2 regions of the Shouchella oshimensis genome follow, and region 1 is predicted to be linked to the other one. Evidence: a T-box and tRNA genes for the amino acid it is inferred to sense, from the RefSeq annotation. Region 1 holds a T-box; the other holds one or more tRNA genes.
What was found. A T-box is a leader RNA that pairs with one kind of tRNA and senses whether it is charged. The one in region 1 lies ahead of pheS (phenylalanine--tRNA ligase subunit alpha), so its partner is inferred to be a tRNA-Phe.
Positions count from the first base shown of each region.

Region 1 (11,279 bases):
AAAGAGGTTGCCGATGGAACGGTTAATATCCGTAAGTATGGCGAGCAGGAACAACAAGTGGTGAATAAAGAAGACTTTTTGGCTCAGCTAGTTAAAGAGATCGCTTCACATCAACTTTAATCAAACAGTCGAGAGGAGAGATCAGGATGCAGTTTAAGATGAATGAAAATGGTTTCGAACACAAAACTTCATTTGGAACACTTGAGGTTTCTGGAAACGAAGAGTTTGGATTTCGACCTTATCAATTATTGGTCTCTTCAATCGCCGTTTGTAGTGGTGGAGTATTGAGGAAAGTTCTTCAGAAGAAACGAATTTCTTTTAGCGATATTGAACTAACGGCTGATGTAACCAGAAATGAAGCAGGGGTGAATGAGGTGACTGATGTTGCGCTTCACTTCACCATTATTGGTACAGATGCTTCAAGACAGACTATTGCTAAGGCGTTGTCGCTTGCCACTAAGAACTGTCCCATCGTTCAATCGGTTAACAAAAGCATTCGTATCACCGAGGATTTCACATTGCGTAATGAAGTTGTTGACAGCAAGACTTGCCTATGATAATATTCTAAGAGTGTTATTAAACAGACTATAAGAAAGCAGAAGCGCCCGCTTCTCACCTGATCGACAGATGTTGGTAGGTATCATTCGTTTTTGTAATTAACGAGTTATCAAGTGTGGGCGCAGTGCGTCCGCACTTTTTTGTGTGGAATTTTGTTAAAGCGTACTGCTGTTACTTTCTTGTACACACGTCAATATACGATGACCTATTTTGACTTTGTTTAGTCTGCAAGATCAAATCCAGTGGAGGTGGCTCATTATTAGTAAAGACATGTTGGTCAATGAAGGGATTCGTGCCCGGGAAGTACGTCTTATTGGAGCAAATGGCGATCAAATTGGTGTGAAATCGAAATTTGAAGCGCTTGAGATGGCCCAAAGTGTTAACCTTGACCTTGTGTGCGTAGCACCAACTGCAAAACCGCCTGTTTGCCGCATAATGGATTATGGAAAATACCGCTATGAGCAACAGAAGAAAGACAAAGAAGCACGCAAAAACCAAAAGATTATTAATACTAAAGAAGTCCGTCTGAGCCCAACGATTGAGGATCATGACTTCAATACGAAACTACGTAATGCACGTAAGTTTCTTGAGAAGGGTGACAAGGTTAAGGCAGCTATTAGGTTCCGTGGACGTGCAATTACTCATTCACAGATTGGTCGCGTAGTACTTGAGCGTTTGGCTAAAGAATGTGAAGATATTGCTACAATTGAAGCGAGACCAAAAATGGAAGGCCGTAGCATGTTCCTTGTGCTTGCTCCAAATGCGGAGAAATAACAGCCTGTCTTGAACCACATTAAAGGAGGATTAGATTCATGCCAAAAATGAAAACACACCGAGGCGCTGCTAAGCGTTTCAAACGTACAGGAAGCGGCAAACTAAAACGTTCACACGGTTTTACAAGCCACATGTTCCGTAACAAGTCTCAAAAGCAAAAACGTAAGCTGCGTAAATCAGCTATGGTTCATTCTGGAGACTTCAAACGCATTCGTCAAATGTTAACTTATAAAAAATAATTGATCTGTATCGGATTATAAAGGAGGGATTAGCGATGCCAAGAGTAAAAGGCGGATATGTCGCTCGTCGTCGTCGTAAGAAAGTATTAAAGTTAGCTAAAGGGTATTATGGTTCTAAGCATACGTTATTCAAATCAGCACAAGGACAGGTAATGAAAGCATTACTTTATGCTTACCGTGACCGTCGTCAAAAGAAACGTGATTTCCGTAAACTTTGGATTACACGTATCAACGCAGCTGCACGTATCAACGGATTGTCTTACAGCCGTTTGATGCATGGACTTAAGCTTGCTGAGATTAATGTTAACCGTAAAATGCTTGCTGACTTAGCTGTTAATGATGAAGCAGCATTTACTGCATTAGCAGAAAAAGCAAAAACAAGCCTTAAAGGCTAAGTATTAGAGTAAAAAGCGCAGTCATCGGACAGCGCTTTTTTTCTTGTATGGTGATCGGAGGAAACAAAATGCTTGAAGTCTATGGTTTAATCCTTATGTATGGAATCATTATGACGATCGCTTGGTTTTGTGAGTATGTATCGAGATAAACAACTGGCAATTAAGCAAAAGCGAAGAACACCTGAAAAAACGCTACTATTGATTGCATTATTTGGTGGAAGTCTCGGTTCATTTATTGGAATGCGTGTATGTAGACATAAAACAAAGCATCCGAAATTTTCAATCGGGTTGCCGATTCTTATCCTTGTACATATCAGCATTCTTTTGTTCATCCTTCTATCTATACAAGCATAAGATAAGGAAGAGGGGAGACTGTTGCGGATTGGAAGAATATGTAGAACCATTAACACGATTTATTGAAAATGCCGGCTGCTTGGTCCTTTTTTCTTTATTCTCCTACATCTTATTAGACAGGTCTTATTTATACCTGTTTTATTAATATGTCTAGCTTGGAGGATTTCTTTTTGGAGGCGTTTTTGGATCTCTTTATTCATTTATAGGATTGATGGGATCATCGATTAGCTTTTATATTCTAATGAAGTATGTACCTTGGCTTCATAAACGTTTAGCAAGACTAAAGGCAAAGGTCTTAAAAAAAGATCCAGACCTTAATGTTTGGCAGCTTTCTGTTTTTCGTTTGGTTCCATTTGTTCATTTTCATGTTCTATCTTTTTATGTGATGGAGAAAACAACGGATTTTAATGAATTTGTTAGACAATCATTTATTATGAATATACCAATGGCCATTGTTTATACATCGTTTGGCAACTTACTTTATAACCTTAATTCATGGGGTTTACTAATCCTTGCATCCTTTTTAATTCTACTAATGATCCTTAGTAGAAATTGGAGTGATCAAGCGGTGACCCGTTAGTATAAAACGTATTTTTAGCAAAGCTCTCCCATTCAATTTTTCACTAAATGAATAAGAGAGTTTTTTTTTATATAATGTAAGCGCTTTACTTTTTTATTGACAGAGTCTTCCACCTGCTTTACCCTATTAGTATGTAAGATGGTTTGACTGCAAGTAATCCGTTAAAGGAAGAAGGGTGATCTAGTTGAGTCAGGTAAATCTAGACGTATCTAAATCAGAGGAAAATCCACCGCTTCACTACAGTCAGATTGAAAAAAGCACGAAGTTTAAAGCACTCATGCAAGAAAAGAAACGATTTATTATCCCGCTTACTGTTTTCTTTTTGCTCTTTTATTTCTCACTCCCTATTCTCGCTTCGTACACCACTATTTTGAACAATCCTGCTATTGGAAGTATTACATGGGCTTGGATTTTAGCTCTTGCACAATTTATCATGACGTGGACTTTATGTATTATGTATGTGAAAAAGGCTGCACAGTTTGATAAAAAAGCAGATGTCATTCTTTCTGACGCCAAAAAGGAGGAGTCTAAATGAATTGGATGGTCATCACCCTTTTTCTTCTTATTGTTGGCAGCACACTTGTAATTACATATTTTGCTGCGAAACGAACAAAATCAGCAAGTGATTTTTATACAGCGGGTGGAGGGTTAACCGGCTGGCAGAATGGACTAGCCATCGCAGGTGATTATCTCTCGGCAGCATCTTTTCTCGGTATTGCTTGGGGCAATTGCTCTGTTTGGATTTGATGGATTCTTTTACAGTATTGGTTATTTAGTTGCCTATCTAGTTGTGCTATTTATTGTAGCAGAGCCATTGCGTAACCTTGGAAAATATACACTAGTAGATATGATCCATGCTCGTTTTGACGCAAGAAAAGTCAGAGGAGTTGCTGCATTTAGTACATTAACCATTGTTATTTTTTATATGATTGCACAGCTTGTTGGGGCTTGTGCATTAATTCAGCTTTTGTTTGGAATAAGCTATCCATGGGCTGTTGCACTAGTAGGGATCATGATGACCATATATGTTCTATTTGGAGGTATGACTGCTACTAGTTGGGTTCAGATCATTAAAGCCGTTCTTTTAATGGTCGCAACTCTTGTTATTTCTGTGATGGTCTTATTTAAGTTTAATTTTAATATAGTAGGCATGTTTGAAGAAATGAAAACCGTAACGGAGCATGGATCCAGTTACCTAAATCCAGGTCTACAAGGACGAGCACCGTTAGACTCCATTTCTTTAATGCTAGCTCTAGTGCTTGGCACAGCCGGACTTCCACATATTCTGATGCGATTTTTTACTGTTCGTGACGCAAAAACAGCTCGAAGCTCGGTTGTAACAGCGACATGGATCGTAGGAATATTTTATGTGCTGACGATTTTTCTCGGTTTTGGTGCAGCAGCATTTGTTGGTAGTGATACAATTAGAGCCGCTAACAGTGCAGGTAATATGGCAGCCCCACTACTTGCTGAAGCCTTAGGTGGCGAATTATTTATGTCGTTTGTTGCAGCTGTTGCGTTTGCAACAATCCTTGCAGTGGTAGCCGGACTTGTGTTGTCAGGAGCATCTGCATTTGCACATGATATTTTTAATCAAATTATTCGTAAAGGAAAAGCAACAGAGAAAGAACAGGTTATTGCTGCTCGGTCGGCATCTATTGGCGTCGCAGTATTCTCGATTTTGCTCGCGTTATTTGCACAAAATATGAATGTGGCTTTCCTCGTGGCACTAGCCTTTTGTGTAGCTGCCAGCGCAAATTTACCAGTAATCGTATACACGATTTATTGGAAGCGCTTTAATACAACCGGAGCCATTTGGGCGATGTTATCTGGATTAATGACGGCCATTGTTTTAGTTTCTCTCAGCCCTAATGTGTTTGCGGCTGATGGCTCAGGAATTATTACGGGTACACCACTTTTCCCATTAACTAATCCAGCAATTATCTCTGTTCCAGCAGGCTTTTTAGGTGGTGTAGTTGGCACCATGCTTTCATCTAAAAAAGCAGATGCTGTGAAATACGCAGAGGTTAAGGTTAAGGCAAATACGGGTTACCGTGATTCAGCTTCATGATGTAAAAGTAAAAGGCCTTTGAGGAATATTCCTTAAAGGCCTTTTACTTATTACTTCTGATCACGAAGAAATTCTTTGATTGGAGACTTCCATTCAACCGCTGCCTCAGGATATCGAATGCGAATATCATCTTCTATAAATTGGAAGTCTTCTCGCATTAATCCTTGTAAGGCATTGTAATCGTTAGTCCATACATAAATGGTTATAATATCAAAAGAGGTGTCTGTAGCACCCATATATTTTTCCCCTTCAAACATAACGCCTTTGTATGTTAAAGAGAAGTTCTTACGTACATCCTTTTGGTCATCGAGAAAAAAGAATTGATTGTGTCGATGTGCCTTCTCAAGTTTACGTAGAGGTTGAAAAAAATATTTTATTATACTATATGCAACAATAAGTAAGGCTAAAAACAACATTAGTCTAAAAAGTATGACCATCATACGGCAAAAGCCCCCTCCGGCTCTACTCAAATTATGAATTTGAGTTAGTCTTATGCTATGCTATACGAATGAATACAAAAAGGGTTGCATGATTTTCAAAAAAAAATAAAATAAATTTTAGAATTACATAGATAACGACGAATTAGCCCTTGTGAAGAAGACTGAGGAGGAAGACAGATGAAAGAAGATCAACAGCTTAAAATGCTAAAAGACTTAACAGATGCAAAAGGAATTTCTGGATTTGAGGCAGAGGCACGCAAGGTCATGAATACATACATAGCGCCGTATGCAGATGAAGTTTACACGGACAGACTAGGAAGCCTAGTGGCTAAAAAAGTTGGAGCGACAGATGGTCCTAAAATTATGGTTTCAGGACATTTAGATGAAATAGGTTTTATGGTTACATCTATTGATGATAAAGGATTTCTTCGCTTTCAAACAGTAGGAGGCTGGTGGGGGCAAGTTATGCTTGCTCAACGAGTAACCATTGTAACTGAAAATGGAGATGTGCCTGGAATTATTGGATCAAAACCACCACACATCTTGACTCCAGAAGCAAGAAAAAAACCGGTTGAGATAAAAGATATGTTTATTGATATTGGTGCAGAGAACAAAGAACAAGCACAGAGCTTTGGCGTACGTCCTGGAGATGCGGTTGTTCCTGTTTGTGAATTCACCGTTATGAAAAATGAAAAGCTACTTATGGCAAAAGCATGGGATAATCGCATTGGCTGTGCAATTGCTATCGATGTGTTAAGACTACTTCAGGATGTGGATCATCCAAACACTGTATACGGTGTTGGTACCGTACAGGAAGAAGTAGGACTTAGAGGGGCAAAAACATCCGCTCATTTAATTCAACCTGATATTGGATTTGGTGTCGATGTTGGAATTGCAGGAGATACACCAGGCATTACCGAAAATGAAGCGTTAGCCAAAATGGGCAACGGTCCACAAATCGTTCTCTATGATGCGTCCATGATTGCACATAAGGGCTTACGTGATTTTGTTGTCAAAACAGCAGATGATCACAATATTCCTTATCAATTTGAATCAATGGCAGGTGGAGGCACGGATTCAGGTGCGATTCATTTAACGGCAAATGGTGTGCCAGCACTTTCTATCACAGTAGCCACTCGTTATATCCACACTCACGCGGCCATCTTACATCGAGATGATTATGAGAATGCGGTTAAGCTTATTGTTGAAGTAATTAAGAAACTAGATCACGATACAGTGCATGCAATTACGTATTCTTAAGGGTTTGGTGTATTAATAGCGTATGACCGTAGCGGTCGCATTACTCTCTTAAGTTTGATGAACAAAAAACCGAACCATTATGTGAGTCTAACAACATCATAATGGTTCGGCTTTTTTGATATAAGAACATTTCTGTCCACTCTTTTGTACTATATGTTACCCCTGTAATCCTTGACTGATGATATCGCAAATTTCGGTTTTCTGTTGTTCATTTGCTTCTTTCCAATAGACTTCAAATAATACCCCAAGACCTGGAAGCATTTTCTCTTCACCATTTTGAATGGCGTCAACAATTGTTGCTTCAACCTCATCTTCACTATTTCCTTGAATGTTAGCCATAATCGCACCACGTAGGTTAAAACCCATTAAAATCTCTCCTTTTTTTTAGAAATCTGTATACAATGTAGTATGGCTTGTTTAAAGTAGAATATGCTGAGGAAAAGCTAAGATATCTGTCAACTTATGTGACTGAACATATCTATCCAGAAAAGAGGGAAGAGATCATAATGAAACGAATTGATTCCACCAAAAATGAACTAGTTAAACAATGGAAGAAACTACATAAAAAAAGAGGCAGAGAAAACGCTTGGACAATTTTTAATAGAAGGCTTTCATCTCATTGAAGAAGCTCTTCAAGCAGGAATCAAGTTAGATACAGTCATTATTACAGAGGATACGATTCTCCCTGTAGAATGGACCATTGAACAAAACCGTCTTGTTTTGACAACCGAAAGTGTCATGAAGGATTTAAGTGAAACGGACTCACCACAAGGAGTGATAGCGGTTTGCGTGCTACCAGGATACGTCGAAGTGCCAGCTCGCTCTGGACGTTTTTTGATGATTGATCGGGTTCAGGACCCTGGAAATATCGGTACACTCATTCGAACCGCTGACGCAGTTGGTTTAGATGGAATCATTTTAGAAAAGGGATCAGTTGATATTTATAATAGTAAGGTGATCCGTGCATCCCAAGGCTCTATTTTTCATGTGCCGATTGTGAAAGGAGATCTGCTTGAATGGGTTCATACATTTAAACAAGCGGGTGTACCTGTTTTTGGTACATCCTTACAGCAGGCTAGCTCTTATACAGCCATCGAACCGCAAAAGAATTTTGCATTAATTTTAGGCAACGAAGGCGAAGGAGTTCAAAAACAGCTGCTGGATGAAACAGACCAAAATCTATATATTCCGATTTACGGGAAAGCAGAATCTTTAAATGTGGCGATCGCAGCTGAATTTTGCTGTATCATTTACGAAATGAATCTTTTTAAGAGCTACGGTTGCGAAGAAGCTGGAATTCACTATAATAAAGAACAGATTCATACACATAAATGCTAAGAAAGAGAGTAGTATACCTTTTACCACCTAGCAGAGAGAGATGTGATTGCTGAGAGCATCTTAAGGAAATGGAAGGGTTGAATTCACTCTGGAGCAGACATTGGACCGCATCATTTTGCGAAGATGTTTCCGGCTAAGAAGCCGTTATCCGTTAGAGAGTTAAATAGATGGCGACATCTGTTTTTGAATGTAGGGTGGTACCACGAGTCTTTCGTCCCTTTCCAGGGAGAAGGCTCTTTTTTTATTTTATAGAAATGGGAGGAATGAATATGAAGGAAACATTGGAAGCCCTTTTAAAAGAAGCGTTAGCAAAAATTGAAGCAGCAGAAGATGGTCGAGCATTACAGGAGGTACGTGTTTCATACTTAGGAAAAAAAGGTCCAATTACTGAGGTTCTAAGAGGTATGGGTAAGCTATCTGCAGAAGAGCGCCCGGTTGTTGGTCAAATGGCGAATGACGTTCGAGATGAAATCAAAACAAAGCTGGATGAAAAAGAACAGAAATTAGAAGAAATCCGCGTGTCTAAACAATTAGAGGAACAAAAACTGGATGTAACAATGCCAGGACGTCCGATTGTACAAGGTTCAAGACACCCATTACAAGCTGTTGTTGAAGAAGTGGAAGATATTTTTATTGGACTTGGTTTCTCGGTTGAGGAAGGTCCTGAGGTGGAAACGGACTACTATAACTTTGAAGCACTAAATTTACCTAAAGATCACCCAGCACGTGACATGCAGGATTCTTTTTATTTCACAGAAGAGCTCCTTTTACGTACCCAAACATCACCTGTTCAAGCTCGTACGATGGAAGCACATGCTGGTAAGGGACCTGTAAAAATCATTTGTCCAGGACGAGTGTTCAGACGTGATAATGATGATGCCACTCACTCTCATCAATTTATGCAAATCGAAGGGTTATATATTGATCATCATGTAAGAATGAGTGATCTTAGAGGAGTCCTTGATTCCTTTGTTAAACGTTTCTTTGGGGATAGTCGTGAAATTCGTTTGCGTCCGAGTTTCTTCCCGTTTACAGAGCCTTCTGTAGAGGTAGACGTTTCTTGTGGTCTTTGTGGAGGTTCAGGTTGTCGAGTGTGTAAACAATCTGGATGGATTGAGGTACTTGGAGCAGGAATGGTTCACCCGAAGGTATTAGAAATGAGTGGATTTGACCCGAATGAATACAGTGGATTTGCATTTGGTATGGGTGTAGAAAGACTAGCCATGCTTAAATATGCGATTGATGATATTCGTCATTTCTATACAAACGATACGCGGTTTTTAGCACAATTTAAAAGAGTATAAGAAGGGGGAGAAAATAGATGCTTGTTTCGTATAACTGGTTAAAGCAATATGTTGATTTAGATGGAATTAGTGCAGCGGATATTGCTGAAAAAATGACTCGTGGTGGAGTTGAAATTGATTTTGTTCATTCCTTAAATCAAGGCGCAACCTCTCTTGTTGCAGGATATGTGCAGTCGTGTACACAACACCCTGATGCAGATAAGCTTAATATCTGTAAAGTAGACATTGGGGAAGATGAACCTGTTCAAATTATTTGCGGTGCTGCGAATATTGCTGAGGGACAGACCGTTGTTGTGGCTAAAATAGGAGCTCGTCTTCCCGGAGATATTAAGATTAAAAAAGCAAAACTTCGTGGAGAGCTTTCTCAAGGTATGATCTGCTCGCTGCAAGAGCTAGGTTTTGATGCAAATCTTGTATCAAAAGAAGTGGCTGAAGGAATTTATGTATTCCCTAATGCTGTGACACCTGGGACAGATGCTTTAGAAGCACTAAATCTTACAGATGAAGTGTTAGAGCTAGATTTGACACCGAATCGTTCAGACTGCTTAAACATGCTTGGTGTCGCTTATGAAGTAGCAGCCCTTTATGGAAAAGAAGTAAGCCTTCCTGACGAAGATGTTCAGTTAGATTCTGAGAAAGCTGAATCGTTTATCTCAGTTGAAGTTGAAAATAAAGAGGAAGCAAGCTATTACGAAGCAATCATGATTCAAGATGTGCAAGTGGGCACTTCTCCACAATGGTTGCAAAATCGATTATTGGCCGCAGGTATTCGTCCAATAAACAATGTGGTTGATATTACAAACTATGTCCTGCTTGAATATGGTCAGCCCTTACATGCATTTGATTATGATAAATTAGCCTCTGATAAAATTGTTGTACGCCGGGCGAAAGACGGAGAAGAGTTGATTACTCTAGATGGTCAAACGCGTTCTCTATCAGAGGAACAATTAGTGATTACAAATGGTGAGTATCCAGTAGCTTTAGCTGGAGTGATGGGTGGACAAAACACGGAAGTAGATCGTGAAACCAAAACGATTCTATTAGAAGCAGCTGTTTTCCAATCTTCATTGGTGCGTCAATCATCTCGTGCTTTTGGTCTACGTAGTGATTCAAGCACTCGTTTTGAAAAAGGAGTGAATCCTGAAAATACACCTCATGCAGCAAAAAGAGCAGCTAAGCTTATAAAAGAACTTGCTTCTGGCAGAGTTCTTTCTGGTGAGACACGTATGGATGCACGTGAAGTAACGGAGCCTAAAATTGATTTGAAGTTAGAAAAAATGAATGAGAGACTTGGAATGGAGCTCACGGCTGTTGAGATAGCCTCTATTTTTGATAAGCTAAGATTCCCTTATGAACAAACAGAAGAAGGTTTTGTGGTGACAGCACCTATTCGTCGCCCAGACCTTCAAATTCAAGAAGACCTATATGAAGAGGTAGCAAGGATTTATGGATATGACAACATTCCAACGACTCTTCCTGAAGGAGCAACAACTCAGGGGGCACTTACGCCATATCAATCAAAAAGACGTCGTCTAGCGAGATACCTTGAAGCAGCAGGATTAAGCCAGGTCATTACCTATTCGCTAACAAGTCCGGCAAAAGCCAAGGCTTACAAAAAGGAAGATCAGTCACTGATTCAGTTATCAATGCCAATGAGTGAAGAACGCAGTACAATGCGTACGAGCTTATTGCCGCATCTGTATGATGTTTTATCATATAATGTGAATCGCAAAAACCAAAATGTCCATGTATTTGAAATAGGATCTATCTTCAAATCAACAGAAGAAACCCTTTTAACTCAACCAAGAGAACAAGAATATCTAGCTGGAGCTTTAACAGGAGTTTGGCAGGAGAACAGTTGGCAAGGAGAAAAGAAAGTTGTCGATTTCTTTGTTGTCAAAGGTGTAATTGAAGGCATTGCTGCTGAATTAGGCTTACAAGATGTCATTACCTATAAGCAGTCTAC
Region 1 covers NZ_JAMQJY010000001.1:1,271,112-1,282,390, reverse strand. Annotated here, with positions in the region: partial or broken gene thrS (threonine--tRNA ligase) at 1-120, shown strand, start outside; gene NDM98_RS06940 (OsmC family protein) at 147-557, shown strand; ribosomal protein L20 leader region at 588-706, shown strand; gene infC (translation initiation factor IF-3) at 829-1,332, shown strand; gene rpmI (50S ribosomal protein L35) at 1,371-1,571, shown strand; gene rplT (50S ribosomal protein L20) at 1,607-1,966, shown strand; gene NDM98_RS06920 (DUF1294 domain-containing protein) at 2,096-2,320, shown strand; gene NDM98_RS06915 (TVP38/TMEM64 family protein) at 2,532-2,900, shown strand; gene NDM98_RS06910 (DUF485 domain-containing protein) at 3,085-3,435, shown strand; partial or broken gene NDM98_RS06905 (solute symporter family protein) at 3,432-4,971, shown strand; gene NDM98_RS06900 (sigma-w pathway protein ysdB) at 5,022-5,411, opposite strand; gene NDM98_RS06895 (M42 family metallopeptidase) at 5,589-6,671, shown strand; gene sspI (small acid-soluble spore protein SspI) at 6,828-7,037, opposite strand; partial or broken gene NDM98_RS24440 (RNA methyltransferase substrate-binding domain-containing protein) at 7,233-7,403, shown strand; gene NDM98_RS06885 (TrmH family RNA methyltransferase) at 7,410-8,009, shown strand; T-box leader at 7,999-8,231, shown strand; gene pheS (phenylalanine--tRNA ligase subunit alpha) at 8,279-9,313, shown strand; gene pheT (phenylalanine--tRNA ligase subunit beta) at 9,331-11,279, shown strand, end outside.

Region 2 (11,279 bases), 1.3 Mb from region 1:
AAAGCACTGTATATTTTTAAAAAAGAAGATTTCAAACAAGGAATTGCAAATGCGCTCTCAGAATTAGCAATTCAATATCATCGAAATAAATTATATGATAAATCAATTGCTATGCTAGATGCACTGCGTACCTTCACAGAAGACTTCAAAAAAGACTATTATGCCCCTATCTTGGATTATAATTATGGTAGAGTGTATCAAAAATTAGGGAGATTTAGTCAGGCTACTGAATATTATTTCAATAGTATAAAATTAGATAAGTTAATAGGTGAAGAAAATACAATTTATGCTATTAAGTGTTTAGCAGAAATGAGTATTGAACAGAAAAACTGGGAAGAAGCTAATGATTATTTGAAGAAAGGATTTTCATTAACTAATACGTTTCACTTACCGAATATGCATATTCATCTTTTACACTTAAGATCACAAATATACAAAACACGTTTTGATTTCCCTTCCTATGAAAAAGAGATGCAACAAGCTGTAAATTTAGCTCAAGAAGGCAATTATCCCTTACTGATTAAAGAAATCAGTATAGAGCTCGCCGATCATTATAATGAAGCTCGCGCGTACAAGATGGCAGCTAAATATTATAAAATTGCTCTCAGTTAATTCCGTAGTGATCGCACAAAATGTGATTACGCATCCTGGTACATTTCCGCTTATTTCTCTGATTATTATTTTTATTTTTTCAGGTTAGTTAATAACCTCAATTATGATTTGAGGTTATTTTTTTATATTTAAAAGCCCCAAAAACGTTCTTTTCCAGATGTACTCCTGCTTTTTCCGATGTATCTGCTCCTTTCCAGATGTATTCCTGCTTCTTCCGATGTATCCGCTCTTTCCCGGATGTATTTCTGCTCTTTCCGATGTATCTGCTCTTTTCCGGATATATTCCCACTCCTTCCGATGTATCCGCTCCATCTCTCTTGCTAAAGCTCCACACCACCGCACCCACACTCCACCCACACATCACCCACACATCAAAAAAACCCAGGCATCAGCTCGGTTTCTCCTTCTACTTATCACTCAAACAACCGTCAAAGCGGTGGGTTTCAGTGGGTCTGTGTCGTATAATTCAAATTGTTCGCCTACTCCCATTCCTTGCTCGCGAAGACTTTGCTCGACGGTGAGTCGGGCGAGGTCTTTCATGTTGTTATCGAGGCTGAGGTGAGCGAGGTAGATTCGGCTCGTGGTGTCTCCGATGACATCTGTTAGGGCGATAGCCGCGTCTTCGTTGGATACGTGGCCGACGTCGCTTAGGATGCGGCGTTTGACGTTCCAGGGATAGCGGCCGATACGCAACATGTTCAGGTCGTGATTGGATTCGAAAACAAACATATCGGCGCCTTTAATTGTGCCTTTGATGCGGTCGCTGACGTAACCCATGTCGGTGGCGATGACGAGCTTTCGTCCATTGTGACGGAAGACGTAGAACATCGGCTTGGGCGGCGTCATGGGAAACACCAAACGATTCGACTTCGAGATCACCGAAACTGCGCACGGTTTCCATGTCAAAATGGAATTTTTGATCGACTGGAATGGTACCGAGCTGCTTGTCCATGGCATTCCAGGTTTTTTCGTTGGCGTAGATTGGCAGCTTGTGGCGTCGGGCGAAGATGCCGACTCCTTTGATATGATCGCTGTGTTCGTGAGTGACTAGGATGCCATCAAGCTCTTTGGGGTCCCGATTAATCTCTTGAAACAGCTCATCCATCTTTTTGCCGCTAAGACCAGCATCCACGAGTATCCGCTTTGTAGGTGTTTCCACATACATGGCGTTACCTGTGCTGCCGCTTGCCAATACACTAAATCGCAAGGCCATAAGTGGCCTCCTTTCCGGTTAATCCTCTTCCCTTATCTCTTCTTCGTCACCTTGATCGTCGTCAACAGGTGGATTTTCGATTGTAGGCTCAACCATTTCGTCTTCCACGTCTGGGATGCCTTCCTCTTGTACCGTTCCTTCAAAGGCATTAACGAGGTACGTAATCTCGCCCTCTTCCCCTTTGTCAACGTCAATTCTCATAATAGGCGCAAAGACTGGAGACTCTTTAAAAAAGCTGTAGTAGCCCAATTCAAAGTCTACAATGCTTTGATTCATTGTAATATATTGCTGATTAAACAAGGTTTCAATCGCTCGCAAATTCATGAGCGTATCCTTTGGATTGCCTTGTTTTTTATAAACCGAATACTCTTGTTCATATCCTGTTATTTCTCGCTCATTATTAATCGTAAGCTTTAATGGCGCGTTATGGTTGGTATAAACGGTTTTGCCATCAAACACTTGATCTAAATAAATCATATTCTCTTCCTCATTAACCACTATATATTGCTCACCATTTGTAACGTACGCGGTTAAAAACTGTGATAGATTTTCATTTCCCTCTCCAATCGGGAACGGATCAGTAAGTGTGGAGGCAATAGACTTTTCATCCACTAGCTCAGCTGTTTGATTGCTTAGAGTCTCAAGCTCCTCTGAATCAAACATTTGTTTTTCCCCAACTAAGTATTCGACTTCTTCTAAATCATCTGGAAGCTCAACATCAATGCTGATTTGATTTTCTTTTAGTCTATCCTGAGTGGTATTACCACTAATCAAGCTAAACTGATTTTCATCGTTTACTTGGTAGAGCTGATAGCCTAGAAAAAGATTTAACATCAGGAAGGTCATAATGAATACCGTTTTCGTTCTACTCCATTTCATTTGTACCTCCCCCTGACGGTACCTTTTGCCAACGATTATCCCCAAAAACATACCAAGCTGGCTCAAAGGTTACTAAGCCTGGTTGATCGTCCTCGTCCGTCATTTCATAGCCAACACGTACATCTCGCAGCTGATCAAAATCAAGTCGCTCTGCAGTCCTTAGTTTCTCAATGACACTTGCACCTGACTGAAGCTCGACATTCTCCTGATTAATTGCACTACTATCAAGCACTAAAAGAGGTCTGATATAACTGGTGGTTTGTGTACCTGATTTCTCTACATTAATCGTCATACTATCGCTGCTATTTTTAAAGTTAAAAACAGGTAGATTGTTCACGTAAAGACGGTAGACTGCACTTTCACGTTCATTTGATACTCTCCACCAAGCTTAGGACATAATCATTGGTCCAGCCATGATGATTATTAATATAGTCAAAGCTCGTCTGAGGTATGCTGTCAGTTGGACTACTCGCAGATTCCGAAGTTGAAGAATTCCGGTAAGTCATAAAGTTCTCATTATCACGTAAATTGAAGATCCTAGTTCCATCAGTATAGGTAAACTCACCATTACTTTGACGATAATTTCGAACAGAATTAGGGTCAGGGAACAATGTTTGAATGACATCACGTGGCCTCACACGTTCAGTCGAATAGGTCTGACGAGCATATTCAACGCCCTCAGCAGGAATATAGATATTCTCTTGATTGAGTACAAAGTCATCCGTATCCGGTTCATTTACTGTAAGAGCCGGAACAGCTGTGTTATCTGCAAGAAATCTTTCTAAAACTGCAGGATCAAAACTCGTTGAAATTTCAAATGGTACCTTATCAGACGATGAATAGACCTGTAGTTTGACTCCATCTCCATCACTATCTTCATAGATAAATACTCGATCTACTCCATCAAGGGGGAACTCATCCTGCTCTTGATTCTGTGAGAAGAGACTCATAAACATATTCATAGGCACTTGATCAGGAAAAACAAGTTCAATACCCGTTGATACATCCATTGGAGGAAACACACCATTCGTATCTTGAAGGTCTGCCTCCAACAGCTTTTCATAGATCTCATTAAATAAAGCATCGGTTTCAAGAACCATATACGTTTCTCCAAACTGATGCTTAACAATCTTACTTGGCCGGACCACGTCTTGAATCGACTTTTCATCACCAATTTGATTTAATTCTACAGCTTCAGTATCCTGAGTAACAAGTTCAGGTTTATAAGTCCAAAGCAAATAAGTCAAAATTAAACTAAGAACAACTAAGAACACTAGTAACCAGGTTTTTAGTTGTTCATAATAAAGACCTCTCACTCTCACACGTCTCCCCCCTTAGATGCCGAATAGGGTAATGTGAAGTAAATCGTTGTTCCTTCGCCATACTCACTATGCACCCAAATGTCTCCACCGTGAGCCTGAACCAATTCCTTTGCGATTGCCAAACCGAGTCCTGTGCCACCGATATTTCGCGCACGCGCACGGTCGACACGATAAAATCTGTCGAAAATCTTTAACTGACTTTCCCGGGGAATACCCATGCCTTGATCAGCAATACTTACACGAACGTGGTTGCCCTGATGCAGCAAAGTTGTAGTAATATTAGCGCCTTCAGTCGAATATTTAAACGCATTAGAAATAATATTGTCTAATACTTGGATCAACTTATCCTGATCCATTTCGACATAACTCGGTTTTTTCGAAATATGTCGATGAAGCTGAATGTTCTTTTCCTGGGCAATAATTTCGAATCGATCTAATACCTCATGCAAAAATTGTCCGAAATCAATCCATTGCAAGGTAAATTGATAGTCATCGCTGTCGATTTTTGATAGTTGAAGCAAGTCATTCACTAATCGAATCATTCGTTCTGTCTCATTTTGAGTCACTTTTAGAAAACGTGGACCCATGTCGACATCATGCATAACCCCATCCTCTAATGCTTCAAGATAGCTTTTCATCGTTGTTAACGGCGTTCGTAACTCATGTGAAACATTAGCTACAAACTCACGGCGTTCCTGCTCAATCTTTTCTTTTTCCGTTACATCATGGAGTACTGTAATCAGACCATTAATTGGCCCCTCATCCTCCTGTATCACAGAGAAATTCGCTTCAAGTAGGTATTGACCCTCCTCATTGCTAAAATCTAATAGAACGGAATCTGAGTGATCATATAGGTCATAGACACCAAATGTTTCGGTGACATGTAGAACATCTGTAAGCGGCTGACGCATGACCTGCTTGCTCGATACACCTAGCAGTTCTTCCGCTCGCTTATTTAAAAGAATGACACGTCCGTTTTGGTCCGTTGCAATCACTCCATCTGTCATGTTTGAAAGAACAGAGCTCAGACGCTTCTGCTCTCGGTCACGTGTTAACGTAGCGTCATGTAGTTTCATTGTCAGCTGATTAAAAGAAGTGGCTAACTGACCAATCTCATCGGTGCTATAGACCTTTACCTGCCTAGAGAAATCTCCATGACTCATTCGTAACGTTTGTTTTCTCATCTCTAAAATAGGCACAATAATCGTACGTGCCAACAAGATAACTAGAATCGCAGATATAAGGAGCGCAATAGACGTTCCTTTAAAAAGAATGCTATTAATTTCGTTTATTTGTGTATAGATCTCTTCTAGTGAAGCCTGAATGTAAATAACACCTAAGACTGTATCATCAGTCGTTGTAATTGGCACAGCCATGATCCGAAAACGCTCATTACTAGAGTCACGAACCTCACCATCCTCTGCTGATCCAAGCAGAGCCCGTTTGACTCTAATTTCATTATTACGCATCCCAATCTGATCAGGAGCACCTGAGTTAGATGTGCCTAAGATGACTTCATTTTTATCAATCACTTGAACAGTCGCATTATCAATTCTAAAAAAATCTTGAAGTAACGAATTAATCTCATCTGTCAGTTTTTCCCGTTCGTCCGGTGGGTTCCCTAGCACCTGCGCTAACTGATAATTAAGTAACGTCGAGCGTTCATCTAGCACATCAAAATGATTCTCTAAGAGATCCTGCTCTAGCTGCCTTGAAAAATAAACGCCAATGACCTGTACAGCAACCAGAATCAAGAGAACATAGGCGATAATTAGCTTAAACTGAATCGACTTAAAGAAGCCAATCTTTCTATCCATTAGGACTTCTCCTGCTCCTGTGGTTCTGGTTCATTTAAGAAGTAACCTACTCCACGGCGAGTAATAATCCATGCCGGAAAGCTTGGGTTATCCTCGACTTTTTCACGTAATCGACGAACCGTAACATCCACTGTTCGCACATCACCAAAATAATCATATCCCCATACAGCCTGAAGCAAATGCTCCCTCGTCATTACTTGACCAAGGTGCTTTGCAAGGTAATGAATCAATTCAAATTCTCTATGAGTAAGCTCAATTGGCTCACCACGTCTTTTCACCTGGTAGGCATCCGGATAGATCACTAGATTACCAATGACCAACTCTTTTTGAACAGGCGCTTCCTCTGTTGTTTTCTGTCTACGCAAGTTCGCTTTTACCCGCGCAAGCAGCTCTCTTGTACTGAATGGCTTGGTTACATAATCATCTGCACCTAGCTCCAGTCCTAGCACTTTATCAATCTCCGAATCCTTTGCTGTCAGCATAATAATCGGAATATCATAGCTTTTACGTACTTCTCTACATACTTCCATTCCATCTTTATGCGGAAGCATTATATCTAATAAAATTAAATCAGGCTTTTCCTGCTTAACTTGTTCCATAGCTTCAACACCATCATAGGCACAGACAACCTCAAATCCTTCTTTTTCAAGGTTAAATTTCAGGATATCTGCAATGGGACGTTCATCATCCACAACGAGAATTCGTTTATCCATTCCGTTTCTCTCCTATTCTTATCGAACTTCTTCTAGTTTAACACAAATAACCCGTGACCAAACGACATCCATATGTACGTTGCACAGGAAAAAGACAATCTATATACATACGTAACATTACATTTCATCCAAACATTCGTACAAAAAGAACCCTCAATCACAGTATTCATGATGAGGGTTCTACAACGAATGAATGCCGGCCAGAGGACTTGAACCCCCAACCTACTGATTACAAGTCAGTTGCTCTACCAATTGAGCTAGGCCGGCAAATGGTGGCTCAGGACAGAATCGAACTGCCGACACACGGATTTTCAGTCCGTTGCTCTACCAACTGAGCTACTAAGCCACACTACTAAAACTATTCAAATAAAAATGGCGGTCTGGACGGGACTCGAACCCGCGACCTCCTGCGTGACAGGCAGGCATTCTAACCAACTGAACTACCAGACCAATAATGGTGACCCGTACGGGAATCGAACCCGTGATACCGCCGTGAAAGGGCGGTGTCTTAACCGCTTGACCAACGGGCCATTATTGTAAAAATTGAAATTAAAAGTGAGCCATGAAGGATTCGAACCTTCGACCCTCTGATTAAAAGTCAGATGCTCTACCAACTGAGCTAATGGCTCATGATTTGTATCATGTTGTCTTTGCGACAAGATTTATCTTAGCATACATGCTTGTCCTGTGCAATGTTTTTCTAAAAAAACTTGTAATTTCTTGTTCTTTTTTCTCTCTACCAAGAATATCGGATTAAACAAAGGAATGCAAGGAGCGATTTAGCCCTTGCATTGCCTGTTTATCCTTAGGTAGATTAAGCAAAAACTCCACGAACAAGATTTGTTTGCTCACGGTCCGGACCGACAGAGAAAATCGTTAACGGAATACCGGTTAGCTGAGAAATACGCTCAATATAGTGACGCGCATTCACAGGAAGTTCACTTAGTGATTTCACACCCGTAATATCCTCAGTCCAGCCTGGAAGTTCTTCAAATACAGGCTCACACTCAGCCAATACCTTAAGACTTGCCGGGAATTCTTCCATTACTTCTCCACGATACTTATAAGACGTACAAATCTTCAACGTCTCAATTCCAGTTAGTACATCAATGGAGTTAAGAGAAAGATCAGTAATCCCACTTACACGACGAGCATGACGAACCACAACACTATCAAACCAGCCAACACGACGTGGACGACCCGTTGTTGTTCCGTACTCATTTCCTACATCACGGATTAAATCACCCGTCTCATCATGAAGCTCAGTTGGAAATGGACCATCTCCTACACGAGTTGTATAGGCTTTAGACACACCAACAACATGATTAATCTTAGAAGGACCTACACCAGATCCGATTGTTACTCCACCTGCAATTGGATTTGAAGACGTTACAAACGGGTACGTACCTTGATCAATATCAAGCATAACCCCTTGAGCCCCTTCAAATAACACACGACGACCATCATCAAGCGCATCATTTAATACAACAGATGTGTCACAAACGTACTTGGCAATCTGCTGTCCATATTCATAATACTCTTCAAAGATTTCCTCTTTAGTAAATCCTTCTGTTTCAAAAAACTTCTCAAACATCCGGTTTTTTTCTTTAAGATTCATCTCAAGTTTTTCTTCAAATGTTTCTTTATCAAGTAAATCAGCGATACGAATACCGATTCTCGCTGCCTTATCCATATATGCTGGGCCAATCCCTTTTTTGGTGGTCCCAATTTTATTTGCACCCTTACGCTCTTCCTCCACAATATCAAGCTTTAAATGATACGGAAGAATTACATGTGCACGATTACTAATTTTAAGATTGCTTGTATCCACATCACGATCATGCAGATATTTTAACTCTTCAAGAAGTGCCTTAGGATCAATTACCATTCCGTTTCCGATCACGCAATCCTTCTCTTTATAGAAGATTCCGGATGGAATTAGGTGAAGCTTATACTTCGTTCCACCAAACACAATTGTATGTCCCGCGTTATTTCCACCTTGGTAACGTGCGACAACCTCTGCCTTTTCAGAAAGATAATCGGTAATTTTCCCTTTTCCTTCATCGCCCCACTGTGTTCCTACAACAACAACTGATGACATTTGTTGCACCTCCAACTCTCTTCTAAAAACCCTTGATAAGTATATCAGCTAGAACCTAAGTCGTCAAACTAAACACGAACATTATTAATGTTTGAATCTCACTTTGTTCGTATAAATGATGATAGAATCGATCTACGTAGTAAATTGTTTCACTCTCTTGATAAACTTGCCTTCTTTCTTGGATGAGATGATCTTGCTTGGTGCGTGCTGCATGTTCTTGCTAACGTGTCTTGGTTCTTGCTTTAGTGCCTAGTCTTCTTGTTGTTGTGTCCTTGCTCTTGCTCCCGTTCTAATTCCTCTTGCTATCGTGTCCTTGCTCTTGCTACTATTCTAATTCCTCTTGCTATCCCATCCTTGCTCTTGCTCCAGTTCTGTTTCTTCTGGCTATCGTGCCCTTGCTCTTGCTACACCTCTCTTTCCTCTGGCTATTCTCTCCATAGCTCTTGCTACACCGACGTTTCTTCTTGCTAACTCCCTCAAACCAAATTCTTCTTAAAAATGTTCATTTTTATACCTTATTTCTTTTAAATCGGTCTTGGTTTGGTCTTTTCATTCTTGCTAACCCCACCTGCTCTCGCTCCACTTCCCGCGCTATCCTCAACCACAAAAAAACAGAGTACACTCAGCACTCTGCTTCGGATCTATATTAAGCTCCTGGCGGGATATCCCGCTCGTCGTGTCGCCTGTCGAGGTTTACGAATTTGTTGTATTCCTTTACGAAGGCTAGTTCAACGGTGCCAACCGGGCCGTTACGTTGTTTGGCGATAATGATTTCAATGATGTTTTGGTTTTCGGATTCTTTATCGTAGTAGTCATCGCGATAGAGGAAGGCTACGATATCGGCATCCTGCTCGATACTTCCTGATTCCCGGATATCGGACATCATTGGTCGTTTGTCCTGACGTTGCTCTACACCACGGGAGAGCTGGATAGGGCGATTACTGGGACTTCAAGCTCTCTGGCGATGGCCTTTAGGGTACGGGAGATTTCCGATACTTCTTGTTGACGGTTTTCGCCGCTTCGGCCATTACCTTGGATGAGCTGAAGGTAGTCAATCATAATCATTCCAAGTCCACTTTCTTGTTTGAGGCGGCGGCATTTAGCACGAATGTCATTTACTTTTACACCAGGTGTATCATCGATATAGATTCCAGCCTTTGAGAGTGAACCCATTGCCATTGTTAGCTTCTGCCAGTCTTCATCGTTTAAGGCACCGGTTCTCATACGTTGGGCATCGATGTTGCCTTCTGCACAGAGCATCCGCTGGACAAGCTGACTAGCTCCCATCTCTAAACTGAATATCGCAACATTCTCTTCGGTTTTAGTTGCCACGTTTTGCGCAATGTTTAGAGCAAAGGCGGTTTTACCTACTGATGGACGAGCTGCAACAATAATCAAATCATTTCGTTGGAAGCCGGCGGTCATCTTATCTAGCTCGGAGAAACCAGTAGCGATACCTGTGATATCTCCGGTTTGGTTTTGCAGCATCTCAATGCGGTCATAGGTTTCGACCAAGCACATCTTTGATAGAGATAAAAGCACTTGAATTTTGTCGGTGAGAGACTTCAAGGATGGTTTTCTCTGCTTCATTAAGAATTGTATCGACTTCTTCTTCGCTCGCATAACCCTCTGCCGCGATGTCTGTTGCCACACGAATGAGTCGTCTTAGGACAGACTTTTCTTCCACGATACGGCTGTAATATTCCACATTTGCTGCTGTAGGGACAGCATTAGCAACATCTCCTAGATAGGAGACTCCGCCAATTTCTTCAAGCCATTTACGATCCTGCAAATCAGAGGTTACGGTCACTAAATCTACAGGTTCACCCTTTTCAGCTAGCTCTACCATCACTTGGTAGATTCGCTCGTGCGCTGCCCGGTAAAAATCCTCAGGGATTAAACGCTCGGTGGCCGTAATTAGTGCTGTATCTGACAGAAAGATAGCGCCTAAAACGGCTTGTTCTGCTTCTATATTTTGTGGAGGGGTCCGATCATTAAACAACTCACTCACGTCAAATCTTCCTTTCGCAGAAAAACAGCTGCCTCCAAGCTCGGAGGACAGCTGTTTTTCCAGGTCTCTCTTATTCTTCAACTACATGTACTTTAACAGTTGCTGTCACTTCAGGGTGAATCTTAATCGGAACGTTTGTGACTCCAAGCGCTCGGATTGGTTCATCAAGTCCAATTTTGCGTTTATCTACTTTTTTCTTCATTTTCTTTAGGGTTTCAGCGATTTGTTTAGTGGAGATTGCTCCAAATAAACGGCCACCTTCTCCTGATTTTGCTTTAATCTCAACTGTTAATGCTTCCAGTTCAGCTTTGTACGCTTTTGCTTCGTCTAATTCTTCTTCTTGTTTCTTCTCTACGCTTTTTTGTTTGGCTTCGAGATCCTTAAGATTCCCCTTTGTTGCCGTTACAGCCAAGTTATTTGGAAGAAGGTAGTTACGAGCATATCCCTCTGAAACGTTTTTCTTCTCACCTTTTTTTCCTTTTCCTTTTACATCTTCTAAAAAAATGACTTCCATTATGCGTCTCCTCCAATCACTTCATCAATCGCTTGTTGAAGCTGTTCCTTTGCTTCTTCAACCGATATATCTTCTAGCTGGGTAGCGGCGTTGGATA
Region 2 covers NZ_JAMQJY010000001.1:2,605,280-2,616,558, forward strand. Annotated here, with positions in the region: gene NDM98_RS13635 (helix-turn-helix domain-containing protein) at 1-612, shown strand, start outside; partial or broken gene NDM98_RS13640 (MBL fold metallo-hydrolase) at 1,030-1,825, opposite strand; gene NDM98_RS13645 (two-component system regulatory protein YycI) at 1,844-2,704, opposite strand; gene NDM98_RS13650 (two-component system activity regulator YycH) at 2,691-3,041, opposite strand; gene yycH (two-component system activity regulator YycH) at 3,070-4,026, opposite strand; gene walK (cell wall metabolism sensor histidine kinase WalK) at 4,023-5,843, opposite strand; gene yycF (cell wall metabolism response regulator VicR) at 5,843-6,556, opposite strand; tRNA gene NDM98_RS13670 (tRNA-Thr) at 6,751-6,823, opposite strand; tRNA gene NDM98_RS13675 (tRNA-Phe) at 6,827-6,902, opposite strand; tRNA gene NDM98_RS13680 (tRNA-Asp) at 6,930-7,006, opposite strand; tRNA gene NDM98_RS13685 (tRNA-Glu) at 7,012-7,086, opposite strand; tRNA gene NDM98_RS13690 (tRNA-Lys) at 7,113-7,185, opposite strand; gene NDM98_RS13695 (adenylosuccinate synthase) at 7,371-8,657, opposite strand; partial or broken gene dnaB (replicative DNA helicase) at 9,304-10,668, opposite strand; gene rplI (50S ribosomal protein L9) at 10,739-11,182, opposite strand; gene NDM98_RS13710 (DHH family phosphoesterase) at 11,182-11,279, opposite strand, start outside.
Region 2: it encodes a tRNA-Phe, which carries the amino acid that the T-box ahead of pheS (phenylalanine--tRNA ligase subunit alpha) is inferred to sense. The anticodon was not compared.